Regions from separate parts of the Thauera sp. 63 genome, predicted to be linked through region 2. Evidence: predicted binding sites of a transcription regulator. Region 2 holds the regulator's gene; the other holds the start of a gene.

Region 1 (6,448 bases), on a different contig from region 2:
GCGACCGGATGAACACCGTGCCGGCCCACAAGCGCCTGCGCAAGGGGATTGCACTGGTGCCCGAGGGGCGTGGCATCTTCACCCGCCTGACGGTAGAAGAGAACCTGCGCATGGGCGCCTACACCCGCAACGACAAGGCGGGCATCGAGACCGATCTGGAGCGCGTCTACACCATGCTGCCGCGGGTCAAGGAGCGTCTGCACCAGGTGGCCGGCACGCTGTCGGGCGGGGAGCAGCAGATGGTGGCCATCGGCCGTGCACTGCTGTCGCGCCCCAAGCTGCTACTGCTGGACGAGCCGTCGATGGGCCTGGCGCCGCTGGTGGTCGAGAAGATCTTCGAGGTCGTGCAGTCGGTGGCCCGTGAAGGCGTCACCATCCTGCTGGTCGAGCAGAATGCCAACCTGGCACTGGAGTTCGCCCAGCGCGGCTACGTGATGGAATCGGGCAAGATCACGCTGACCGGCACCGGAGACGAGCTGCTGGCCAACCCGAAGGTGCGCGCCGCCTATCTGGGCGAGATCGCCTGACCCCGGCGCCCGACCCGAACGCTCGCCGTCCTGGCGCTGGCCTTGGCCCTGGCCGCGCTGGAAACAGCCGGCAGGCAGTGCATTCGTTGTTCCGAATATAATCCTTCGCCCAAGGAGAACAACGCATGAAGCACATCCCCCCCAAGGAAGCCTATGCCTTCCTGCAGGCAAACCCGGAAGCGCTGCTGATCGATGTGCGCAGCGAGATCGAGTACCTGTTCGTCGGCCATCCCGTCGGCGCGATCCACGTCTCGTGGAACGACGGCCCGGACTGGGAGGTGAACCCGCACTTCGTCGGCGAGGTCAGAAAGCTGGCCGGCAACGGCGGCAAGCGCCCGATCCTGCTGATCTGCCGCTCGGGTAACCGTTCCGAGACGGCAGGCCATACGCTGATCGAGGCCGGCTTCGAAGAGGTCTACAACGTGCAGCATGGCTTCGAGGGCGAACTCGACGAGCGCCACCACCGCAACTCGGTGAATGGCTGGCGTTTCGACGGTCTGCCGTGGGAGCAGTGCTGAGGCGCGCACCACCGCGCTGACCGGACCGCGTTCGGCGCAGCCGTCGCCTCAGCGACCGTCCAGACTGCGGCGGTACTGGATCGCCTCCGCCACATGCGCCGCGCCCGGCTGCGCGGCACCTGCCATGTCGGCCAGCGTGCGCGCCACCCGCAGGATGCGGTGATAGGCGCGCGCCGAGAGATCCAGACGATTCATCGCCTGCTGCAGCAGGGCTGCGCCCGCCGCATCCGGCAGGCAGAAACGTTCCACACCGCGGCTGTCGAGCCGCGCATTCACGTCGCCCTGGCGTTCCATCTGCTGCGCCCGCGCCTGCACCACGCGCGCCCGCACGTCCGCTGACGAGGGCGCCGGGACCGCCGTGGCGAGCTCCTCGTGCGCCAGCACCGGAACCTCGACCACCAGGTCGATGCGGTCCAGCAGCGGCCCGGAGAGTTTTCCGCGATAGCGGGCAACCTGTTCGGGCGTGCACCTGCAGGGCTTTCGCGGGTGTCCCGCATAGCCGCAGGGACAGGGATTCATCGCTGCCACCAACTGGAACCGGGCGGGGAACTCCGCACGTCTGCGGGCGCGCGAGACGCTGATATGGCCTGTTTCCAGCGGTTCGCGCAGGGATTCGAGCACACGGCGGTCGAACTCGGGCAACTCGTCGAGGTAGAGCACCCCGTTGTGGGCCAGCGAGATCTCGCCCGGCCGCGGCGTCGCCCCGCCGCCCACCAGTGCCGCCGCCGAGGCCGAGTGATGCGGACTGCGGAAGGGGCGCTGGGCCCAGCGCGACGCATCGAAACTGCCTTCGAGTGAACACACGGCCGCGGTCTCGAGCGCTTCATGTTCGAGCATGGGTGGCAGCAGGCCGGGCAGCCGCTGCGCCAGCATGGACTTGCCCGTGCCCGGCGGACCGAACAGCAGCAGCGAGTGCGCGCCCGCGGCGGCTACTTCCAGCGCACGGCGCGCCTGGAGCTGCCCGCGCACATCGGCAAGGTCGGGCGCGCACGCCGTGGCGGCAGCGGCCGGATTGTCGAGCACGGTCGGCGGCAGCGGCGTGTGGCCATTGAGGTGCGCCGCCACCGCACACAGGCTGGCCGCCGGCAACACGGTCGCGGTACGCGCCAGCGCCGCTTCGGGCGCGTTGGCCGTCGCCACCACGAGACTGCGCCGCGCACGCCCTGCGGCCAGCGCCACGGCAAGCACGCCGCGCACCGCGCGCAGCTCGCCATTGAGCGACAGCTCGCCGCAGAACTCCAGCCCGTCGAGCAGCCTGCCGGCGACCTGGCCGGAAGCGACAAGAATGCCCACGGCGATCGCCAGATCGAAGCGCCCGCCCTCCTTCGGCAGATCGGCAGGCGCCAGATTGACCGTGATGCGCCGCTGCGGGAACTCGAACTGCGAGGTCTGAAGGGCCGCACGCACCCGGTCGCGCGCCTCGCGTACCTCGGTGTCGGGCAGGCCGACGAGACTGAAGGCGGGCAGGCCGTTGGCCAGATGCACCTCGACCGTGACCTCCGGCGCGTCGAGACCATCGAGTGCGCGGCTGCGCACGAGTGCAAGCGACATGCGGCTCTCCAGACTGGGCGGGGGGCCAGTCTAGCGGAGAACACACTAATGACAAACAGATAAGCCGGACGACATGTCCGGCACCGGAGATCAGGCCGGCTTGTCACCCTCGCCGGCGAGGCGGCGCTCGAGCTCGACAACGCGGGCTTCCAGATCGGCAACCTTCTGGCGCGCATGGGCCAGCACTTCGCGCTGCACCTCGAATTCCTCGCGGGTCACGAGGTCGAGCTTGCCGAAGGCGCTGCCGAGCATGGCCTTGACGTTCTTCTCGATGTCGCGGGCGGGGCTGTTGGCCGCCAGTTCGGAGAGTTTGGAGCCGATTTCGTCGAGAAAGCGCGGAGTAGCCATGATCGGTAGTGAAGTGCCGGTTGTAGACGGTCGAAGTCTAGCACGCCCGCCAAGACTGCCCGGCGTCGGCCGCGGACACCGCGCCGATGCCGATGCACCACATCGGTGCATCGCGTCCCGCTTTCGTGCGCGATTTCATCTCGCACCGCAGCAACGCCGCCTGAAAAGCGCCATCGGCGCATGTGAAACCCGCATGAACACTGGATTTCACGAAGCTGGCACGCGGCCTGCTAAAGGTTGTTCGTCGGAACCCCTCATCTGTCTCAGGAGAAAACAACCATGCACAAGACCCTTGTCGCCGCTGCCCTCGCCGCCGCCCTTCCCTTCGCGGGGGCAGCCCACGCCGAAGAGAGCCCCTTCTCCGCCAACGTGGGCATCGTGTCGGACTATGCCTACCGCGGCATCAGCCAGACCGACGAGCGTCCGGCCCTGCAGGGCGGCTTCGATTATGCGCACGCGAGCGGCTTCTACGTCGGCGTGTGGGGCTCGAACGTCTCCTGGCTCAATGACGTCGACACCACCGACTCGACCGGCAACAGCCTCGAGATCGACCTCTACGCCGGCTACAGCGGCGAAGCCGGCCCGATCGGCTACGACGTCGGCCTGCTGCAGTACTACTACCCGGGCAGCTACAGCTCGACGTGGAAGACCGAGACCGGCCTGACCAAGCCGAACACGCTGGAGGGCTACATCGGGCTGTCGTGGGAGTTCCTGTCGTTCAAGTACTCCTACTCGTTCACCGACCTGTTCGGCCTGCCGGACTCGGAAGGCAGCCAGTACTACGACCTGGGCGTGTCCTACGAACTGGGTGGCGGATTCAACCTCGACGCGCATTACGGCTACAACGACCTCAAGGGCGGTGACGACTACAAGGACTGGAAGCTCGGCGTGACCAAGGAGCTCGGCGGCTTCGAGTTCGGTCTGCACTACGTCGACACCGACATCAAGGACGTCGATCTCGCCGATGAGCGCTTCATCGTGTCGGTCAGCAAGTCCTTCTGATCACCCCGCCAGCTGAACGGGAGAAAACCATGAAATTCATCGCTGCGATCATCAAGCCCTTCAAGCTCGACGAGGTGCGCGAAGCGCTGTCCGCCATCGGTGTGCAGGGCATCACCGTCACCGAGGTCAAGGGCTTCGGCCGCCAGAAGGGCCACACCGAGCTCTACCGCGGCGCCGAGTACGTCGTCGATTTCCTGCCCAAGGTGAAAGTCGAGGCAGCCGTGTCCGACGACCTCCTGGACCAGGCGATCGAGGCCATCGAGAAGTCCGCCGCCACCGGCAAGATCGGCGACGGCAAGATCTTCGTCTTCGAACTGGAACAGGCCATCCGCATCCGCACCGGCGAGACCGGCCCGGACGCGCTGTAAGGGAGATCATCAAAATGAAGAAACGCTTTGCACTTCTGCCGGCGCTGGCCCTCGGTGGCGCGCTTGCCGGCGCATCGGGCGGCGCCTTCGCCCAGGAGGCCGCCGCCGCTGCGGTCGAGGTCAACAAGGGCGATGTGGCCTGGATCATGACGGCCACCCTGCTCGTGCTGATGATGGCCCTGCCCGGCCTCGCACTGTTCTATGGCGGCCTGGTACGCGCCAAGAACATGCTGTCGGTGCTGATGCAGGTCATGACCGTGTTCTCGCTGAATGCCCTGCTGTTCGCCATCTACGGTTACAGCCTGGCCTTCACCGAAGCCAGCCCCTTCATCGGCTCGCTGGACAAGATCTTCCTGTCCGGGGTGACGATCGACACGCTCGCAGACACCTTCACCGAGACGGTGAAGCTGCCCGAGTTCGCCTTCATCGCGTTCCAGGCCACCTTCGCCGGCATCACCGGTGCGCTCATCGTCGGCGCCTTCGCCGAACGCATGAAGTTCTCCGCGGTGCTGATCTTCTCGGTGATCTGGTTCACCTTCTGCTACCTGCCGATCTGCCACATGGTGTGGGGCCCGGGCGGCTACCTGCTGGAGGACGGCGCGCTCGACTTCGCCGGCGGCACCGTGGTGCACATCAACGCCGGCGTCGCCGGCCTGGTGGGCGCCTACATGGTGGGCAAGCGCATCGGCTTCGGTCGCGAATCAATGGCGCCGCACAGCCTGACGCTGACCATGGTCGGTGCCTCGCTGCTGTGGGTGGGCTGGTTCGGCTTCAACGCCGGCTCTAACCTCGAAGCCACCTCGGGCGCCGCGCTGGCCTTCATCAACACGCTGGTGGCCACGGCTGCCGCGGTGCTGGCCTGGTCGCTGGGTGAGGCACTGCTGAAGGGCAAGCCCTCGATGCTGGGTGCGGCGTCGGGCGCGGTGGCCGGCCTGGTCGCCATCACCCCGGCCTGCGGTTCGGTCGGCCCGATGGGCGCCATCGTCATCGGCCTGCTGTCGGGCTTCATCTGCCTGTGGGGCGTGAATGGCCTGAAGCACATGCTCGGCGCGGACGACGCACTCGACGTGTTCGGGGTGCATGGCGTGGGCGGCATCGTCGGCGCCATCCTGACCGGCGTGTTCGCGGCCCCGTCGCTGGGCGGCACCGGCGGCGAGGACTTCGCGATGGGTGCGCAGGTGTGGATCCAGACCTGGAGCGTGATCATCACCATCGTGTGGTCCGCCGTGGTCGCCTTCGTCGCCTACAAGATCGCGGACGTCCTGGTCGGCCTGCGCGTGCCGGAAGAGGAAGAGCGCGAGGGCCTGGATATCACCGCCCACGGCGAAACCGCCTACCGGATGTAAGCGGGAACGATGTCACCTGCGGAGCCGGTCCTCCCCGGCTTCGTTTTAACGCGGCGCTCCACGGGGCGCCGTTTTTTTTCGCGCCGGGTGTACGCAAAGAAAGCGGGGCGGCCCGAAGGCCGCCCCGATCGCATTCCTCGCCCTGCGCGAACGCGGGAGCAGGACGCTCAGACCCGCGGCACCGGCACGCCGGGATTGACGCACAGCGCCTGGTTGAGGGCGACGATCGCCTTCTTGTAGTCGCTGCGCTCGATGATGAACTGCATGTTCACCTGGCGCAGGGTCTGCGACACGCAGTTGACGTTGACGCCCGCGTCCGCCAGCGTCTGCGCCGCGCGCGCGAGCACGCCGGGAATGCTGATGTTGGAGCCGATCGCGCACACGATGGCGCTGGGCTTCACCGTCACTACTTCGTAGCGCGCCTCCAGCTCGGCGATGAGCTCGGCCGTCACCGAGCTTTCCCACAGCACGTGGGCGATCGAGTTGGCGTTGGTGGCCTTCAGGATGTACGAGATGCCGTGCCTGCAGAAGATCTCCATCAGCCCCAGGTCGAAGCCGACGGTGCCGACCATGCTGGGGTCGTGGATCTCGACCAGCGTGACCTTGTCGCTGCCGGTCACCATCTCGACGCGGGCGCGTTCGCCCACGTAGTCCTTGGTGATCAGCGTGCCCGGATGGTCGGGCTCGAAGGTGTTCTTCAGGCGGATCGCGATGCCGGCCAGCTCGATCGGCTTGGCCGCCTTCGGGTGGATGGCCTCCATGCCGACGTCGGCGAGCTGGTCGGCGAC
Region 2 (6,448 bases):
GTGGCGCCTGGCGTATTCCTTGGCGCCGGCCACGGCCAGCGCGCCCGCGGGCTCCAGGATGGAGCGGGTGTCTTCGAACACGTCCTTGATCGCCGCGCAGATCGCGTCGTTGTCGACCACGATCATCTCGTCGACGTACTGCTGGCACAGGCGGAAGGTCTCCGCGCCCACTTCCTTGACCGCCGCGCCGTCGGCGAAGATGCCGACCTGATCGAGCGCGACACGCTTGCCCGCCGCCAGCGACTGGGTCATCGCATCGGCGTCGACGGCCTCGACGCCGATGATCTTCGTCTCCGGACGCAGGCGCTTGATGTAGGCCGCCACGCCGGCGATCAGGCCGCCACCGCCGACGCAGCAGAACACCGCGTGGATCGGCTTCGGATGCGCGCGCAGGATCTCCATGCCCACCGTGCCCTGGCCGGCGATCACGTCCGGGTCGTCGAAGGGATGGACGAAGGTGAGCTTCTCTGCCTTCTCGAGTTCGAGGGCGTGCGCGTAGGCGTCGGAGTAGGACTCGCCGGCGAGCACGACCTCGCCGCCGCGCGCCTTGACCGCGTCGATCTTGATTGCCGGCGTGGTGCTCGGCATCACGATCACTGCGCGCACACCGAGCTTGGCCGCCGACAAGGCCACGCCCTGGGCGTGGTTGCCGGCGGAGGCGCAGATCACGCCGCGCTTGAGTGCCTGCGGAGACAGCTTGGCCATCTTGTTGTAGGCCCCGCGGATCTTGAAGCTGAACACCGGCTGCATGTCCTCGCGCTTGAGGAAGATGCGGTTGTGCGCGCGCGCGGACAGATTGGTGGCGAGGTCGAGCGGCGTCTCGACGGCAACGTCGTAGACCTGCGCGTTGAGGATGCGCTCGAGATAATCCGTGGGGGTGCTCATGAGGGGGCTCGCGGTGAAGCTGAAGCAGCAAAGGGATCGAGGGTAGCAGCCGATGCGGCGCTGCGGCAAGGCGGGCTGTCACGACGCCGCGCGGCGGAACGCGACGGGGTGCGAGTCAGGCCTTGGGGTCGTGGCCTTCGGCCTGCATCAACCGCATCTGGCGGTCGATGAGTTCCTGCATCGTGTCGACGCCGCGCAACTGCAGGATCGTCGAGCGTACGGCCGCTTCGAGTAGCACGGCGAGGTTGCGTCCCGCGGCGACGGGCAGCACGACCCGCGCCACCTTCACGCCGAGGATGTCCTTGACCTCCTGCTGCAGGGGCAGGCGGGAGGGGTCGCCCGCGCCCGGCTGACGGCGCTCCAGGTGGCAGACCAGGCGCAAGCGCATCTTGCGCCGGCAGGCCGTCTCGCCAAAGATGGTGCGGATGTTGAGGATGCCCAGGCCGCGGACTTCGATGAAGTCCTGCAGCATCGGCGGGCAGCGTCCTTCGAGCACGGTGGGGGCGACGCGCGAGAACTCGACGACGTCGTCCGCCACCAGGCCGTGGCCACGCGAGATCAGCTCCAGCGCGAGTTCCGACTTGCCTGCGCCCGAATCGCCGGTGATCAGCACGCCCACACCGAGCACGTCCATGAAGACGCCGTGCAAGGAGATCTTCTCGGCCAGTTCCCGTGACAGGTAAAGGCGCAGCTGGTCGATCACGCCGGCCGCGGGCTGCGGCGTGGTGAACAGGGCGACGTCGTGGGCCTCGCAGATGCCGTGGATGATGTTCGAGGCAGCACAGCCGTCGGCGATGATGATGGCCGGTGGCCGGGTCGACAGGATCTCGTTGAGGTGATGGGCGACCTTGTCGGTCGTCTGGCGCCGTGCCCAGGCCAGCTCGGCGGCGCCAATGATCTGCAGGCGCGTGGGGTGGATCAGGTTGAGGTGGCCGACGAGGTCGGCCGGCCAGATACGCTCTTCAGCGACGGCCAGCGTGGCGTCGAGACGTCCGCTGACGTGGGTGAGTTCAAGGCGCTCGCGCTGGGCCTCAAACAGCCTCGCGACGCTTGTCTGCCGCATCGGTACCCCAGTCGAGGAACATCTGGTGGATGTGTTCGGCGTCGGGCGCGTTCAGCAGTGCCTCGCGGAAGGCGCGGTCGCTGAACATCTGCGCGAGCTCGGACAGGAGCTGCAGGTGGGTCTCGTTGGCTTGCTCGGGCACCAGCAGCACGAACAGGAGATTCACCGGGCGGCCATCGGGCGCATCGAACTGCACCGGGGCAGCCAGGCGCAGGAAGGCGCCGGCCGCTTCCTTCAGGCCCTTGATGCGGCCATGCGGGATGGCGATGCCCTGGCCGAGGCCTGTGGAGCCCAGCCGTTCTCGAGCGAACAGGCTGTCGAACACCAGAATGCGGGCGATGCCCTGGTTGTTCTCGAAAAGCAGCCCCGCCTGTTCGAAGACACGCTTCTTGCTGCTTGCATCGAGATCGACCACCACATTGGACAGTGGCAGGAGTTGAGGTATCAGGCTCATTCGCAGTGGAGCTTGCGCAGCGCCGTTGCCGCTGGCGCCGCGCTGGGCGATCGGACGGACCGGGATGCGTTGAAGCCGCGTCTTGAAAACGCGCGCATTATACCCACACCCCGGACATAAAACCGCAACCTGGCAATCAGGCTTCCGGCTCCTGATGCTTCAGGGCTTCGTGGTTGTGGTCGGCCATCTTCTGCTTGTATTTCTGCACCTGACGATCGAGCTTGTCAGCCATCGAGTCGATGGCGGCGTACATGTCTGCGTCGTCGCTTTCGACGAAGAGATCCTTGCCGCGCACGTGCAGCGTGACTTCGGCCTTCTGCTTCAGCTTTTCGACGGAGAGGATCACCGCCACGCTGGTGACGTTGTCGAAGTGGCGGATGACGCGGTCAAGCTTGGTGCTCACGTAGTCACGGATGGCCGGGGTGACCTCGACGTGGCGCCCGGTGATGTTGAGATTCATGGTAACTCCTGTTGTTGTCAGATCGATTTGCGCAGACTGACCGGCGGGATATTCAGTGATTCGCGGTACTTCGCGATGGTGCGTCGTGCGACCACGATACCCTGCTGGCCCAAAACTTCTGCAATCCTTGCGTCGGACAGCGGCTTCTTGCTGTCCTCGGCGTCCACCAGTTGACGAATCAGCGCCCGAATCGCCGTGGAAGAGGCCGCTCCGCCAGTGTCGGTGGAGACGTGGCTGCCGAAGAAATACTTGAGTTCGAACACACCGCGCGGCGTCGCCATGTATTTCTGCGTCGTGACGCGCGAAACGGTGGATTCGTGCAGTTCGAGCTGGTCCGCGATCTCCCGGAGAGTGAGTGGCCGCATCGCCACGTCTCCATGATCGAAGAACTGCCGCTGCTGGTCAACGATGGCTTGGGAGACCCGCAGGATGGTGTCGAAACGCTGCTGGACGTTCTTGATCAGCCAGCGTGCTTCCTGTAACTGGCCGGTCAGGCCGCCGCCCTGGCCGCGGTTCTGCTGCAGCAGGCTGGCGTAGAGCCGGTTGACGCGCAGGCGCGGCATCGCGTCCTGGTTGAGGCTGACGGTCCAGCGTCCGCGGATCTTGCGCACGATGACGTCAGGCAGCACGTAGCGCGTCTCGGAGACGGAGTGGCGCGAGCCCGGATGCGGGTCGAGGCTGCAGATCAGAGCGTGGGCAGCGCGCAGCTGGTCGTCGTCGCAACCGGTGTGTTTCTTGAGGCGCGCGAAGTTGCGCTCGGCGAGCAGTTCGAGATGCTGGTCAACGATCTCGAGCGCGAGCATCTGCGTCGGCGTCTCGGGCATCGCTCGCAGCTGCAGCGACAGGCATTCCTGCGGGCTGCGTGCGCCGATGCCGGCAGGGTCGAGGTGCTGTACGTGGCGCAGCGCGATGGAAAGCTCGTCGAGGTCGATGTCGAGCTCGGGTGGCAGCAACTCGAGCAACTCCTCGAGCGGCTGGTGCAGGTAGCCGTCGTCGTCCAGCGCCTCGATGATGAAGCGCACCAGCGCGCGGTCGCGGTCGGAGAGCGGCGACAGCGCGACCTGCTCGTCGAGGTGGTCGCGAAGCGACAGCTCGGCCGCCTGGAACTCCTGGAAGTCGGTGTCGTCGTCATCGTCGCGCTTGGCCTGGGCGCCACTGCCGACGTTGGACCAGTCGATGCCTTCCTCGTTGTCCTCGCGATCGTTCGCCTTTCCTGCTTCGCCGTCGCTGGTGGCCTCGGCGCTGGTTTCGCGTTCGCGCTCGCGCTCACGTTCGGCAGGCGGGGTGCTGGTGGCGAGACCGGGCTGCGGCACGAAGTCGTCGATCTCCTCGCGCTCGAGCATCGGGTTCTCGAGCAGGAAGCGCTCGATCTCCTGGTTCAGCTCGAGCGTGGACAGCTGCAGCAGCTTGATCGACTGCTGCAGCTGAGGCGTCAGCGTGAGGTGCTGCGAGAGCTTGAGCTGGAGGCTGGGTTTCATTCGGGCGCTAGAGGCGGAAATGTTCGCCGAGGTAGACCTGGCGCACCTTCTCGTTGGCGATGATCTCGTCAGGCTGGCCGCTGGCGAGCACGCGACCCTCGCTGATGATATAGGCGCGATCGCAGATGCCAAGCGTCTCGCGCACGTTGTGGTCGGTGATGAGCACGCCGATGCCGCGTTCCTTGAGGAAGCGGATGATCTTCTGGATATCGATCACGGCGATCGGGTCGACGCCGGCGAAAGGCTCGTCGAGCAGGATCAGGCGCGGATCGGTGGCGAGCGCGCGGGCGATCTCGCAGCGGCGGCGTTCGCCACCCGACAGGGAGATCGCGGTGTTGTCGCGCAGGTGGGTGATGCCCAGTTCCTCGAGCAGTTCCTGCAGGCGCTCGTCGATCTGGCGTGACTCCAGCCCCTGCAGTTCGAGCACCGCGCGGATGTTCTCGGCCACCGTGAGCTTGCGGAACACGCTCATTTCCTGCGGCAGGTAGGACAGGCCGAGGCGGGCACGGGCGTGAATCGGCAGGTGGGTGAGATCCTTGCCGTCCAGCCCGATCTGGCCACCGTCGGCACGCACCAGGCCGACGATCATGTAGAAGCAGGTGGTCTTGCCCGCCCCGTTGGGGCCGAGCAGGCCGACGACCTCGCCCGAGCCGACCTCGAAGCCGACGTCGTGCACCACCGTGCGCGCCTTGTAGCGCTTCTGCAGACCGGCGACCTTAAGCAGACTCATCGTAGGGCTCTTTCAGCAGCTTGCGGATCAGGTCGGGCGCAAAGCCGCGGGTTTGCAGGAAGCGCGCCTGCCGGGCCCACTCGCGGGGGTCGGTCGGCGGCTCGCGGAAGCGGCCATGCAGCACGCTGCGGGCACGCTCGATCTCGGACTCGGTACATTCGCCGGCGATGGCCTCGTCGATCAGTTCGCGCTCGATACCGCGACGGGCCAGCTCGTTGCGCAGCCGGCTCGCGCCAAAACGCGCGGCCTTGCCGCGCACGAAGGCTTCCGCGAAGCGGCTGTCGGACTGCAACCCGAGTTCGCCCATGCGTGCGATGACGACCTCGACCTCGTCGGCCTCGCCATGCGCGGCGAGCTTGCGCGCCAGCTCGGCGCGCGAATGATCGCGGCGGGCGAGGTGGCGAAGGGCGCGCTCGCGCAGGCTGGGCTCGGCCATGGCGTCGGGCGCTCAGGCCTCGGCGGCTGCCGCAGCGGGCGTCGCCGGCGGCATTTCAGGCAGACCGACCGCGACGCGGACCCTGTTCTCGATCTCGCGCGCCAGCGCAGGGTTGTTGCGCAGGAACTCGCGCGAGTTGTCCTTGCCCTGGCCGATCTTGTCGCCCTTGTAGGCGTACCAGGCGCCGGACTTGTCGACGATCTTGTGGTCGACGCCGAGATCGATGATCTCGCCTTCGCGCGAGATGCCCTCGCCGTACAGGATGTCGAAGTGCGCTTCCTTGAACGGGGGCGAGACCTTGTTCTTCACCACCTTGACGCGGGTCTCGGACCCGACGACCTCGTCGCCCTTCTTGATCGTGCCGGTGCGGCGGATGTCCATGCGCACCGAGGCGTAGAACTTGAGCGCGTTGCCGCCGGTGGTGGTCTCCGGGCTGCCGAACATCACGCCGATCTTCATGCGGATCTGGTTGATGAAGATGACCAGCGTGTTGGTGCGCTTGATGTTGGCGGTGAGCTTGCGCAGCGCCTGCGACATCAGGCGGGCCTGCAGGCCGGGGAGCTGGTCGCCCATCTCGCCTTCGATTTCGGCCTTGGGCGTCAGTGCGGCGACCGAGTCGACCACGACCACGTCCACGCCGCCCGAGCGCACCAGCATGTCGGCGATCTCGAGCGCCTGTTCGCCGGTGTCGGGCTGGGAGATCAGCAGGTCCTGGATGTTGACGCCGAGCTTCTCGGCATAGCCGACGTCGAGTGCATGTTCGGCGTCGATGAACGCGGCGGTGCCGCCGAGCTTCTGCATCTCGGCGATGACCTGCAGCGTCAGCGTGGTCTTGCCGGATGACTCCGGGCCGTAGATCTCGACCACACGACCGCGCGGCAGGCCGCCGAGGCCGAGTGCGATGTCGAGCCCGAGCGAGCCGGTGGACACGGTCTGGATGTC

The links. The regulator sigma-54, encoded in region 2, starts transcription at its own class of promoters, with help from an activator protein. The targets are predictions, from matches to a motif close to TGGCACGCTTNCTGCTNA.
Region 1: C664_RS11865 (TorF family putative porin) is a predicted target of sigma-54. The motif match lies at 3,161-3,178, and genes of this name have one in related genera.

Annotation. Positions count from the first base shown of each region.
Region 1 covers NZ_AMXC01000012.1:9,847-16,294, reverse strand. The annotation lists gene C664_RS11885 (ABC transporter ATP-binding protein) at 1-527, shown strand, start outside; gene C664_RS11880 (rhodanese-like domain-containing protein) at 653-1,045, shown strand; gene C664_RS11875 (YifB family Mg chelatase-like AAA ATPase) at 1,094-2,596, opposite strand; gene C664_RS11870 (accessory factor UbiK family protein) at 2,687-2,944, opposite strand; gene C664_RS11865 (TorF family putative porin) at 3,224-3,946, shown strand; gene glnK (P-II family nitrogen regulator) at 3,976-4,314, shown strand; gene C664_RS11855 (ammonium transporter) at 4,329-5,660, shown strand; gene C664_RS11850 (aspartate kinase) at 5,828-6,448, opposite strand, start outside.
Region 2 covers NZ_AMXC01000011.1:21,852-28,299, forward strand. The annotation lists gene ilvA (threonine ammonia-lyase, biosynthetic) at 1-885, opposite strand, end outside; gene hprK (HPr(Ser) kinase/phosphatase) at 1,001-1,948, opposite strand; gene ptsN (PTS IIA-like nitrogen regulatory protein PtsN) at 1,917-2,402, opposite strand; gene hpf (ribosome hibernation-promoting factor, HPF/YfiA family) at 2,539-2,862, opposite strand; gene C664_RS11340 (RNA polymerase factor sigma-54) at 2,880-4,340, opposite strand; gene lptB (LPS export ABC transporter ATP-binding protein) at 4,348-5,070, opposite strand; gene recX (recombination regulator RecX) at 5,057-5,506, opposite strand; gene recA (recombinase RecA) at 5,519-6,448, opposite strand, start outside.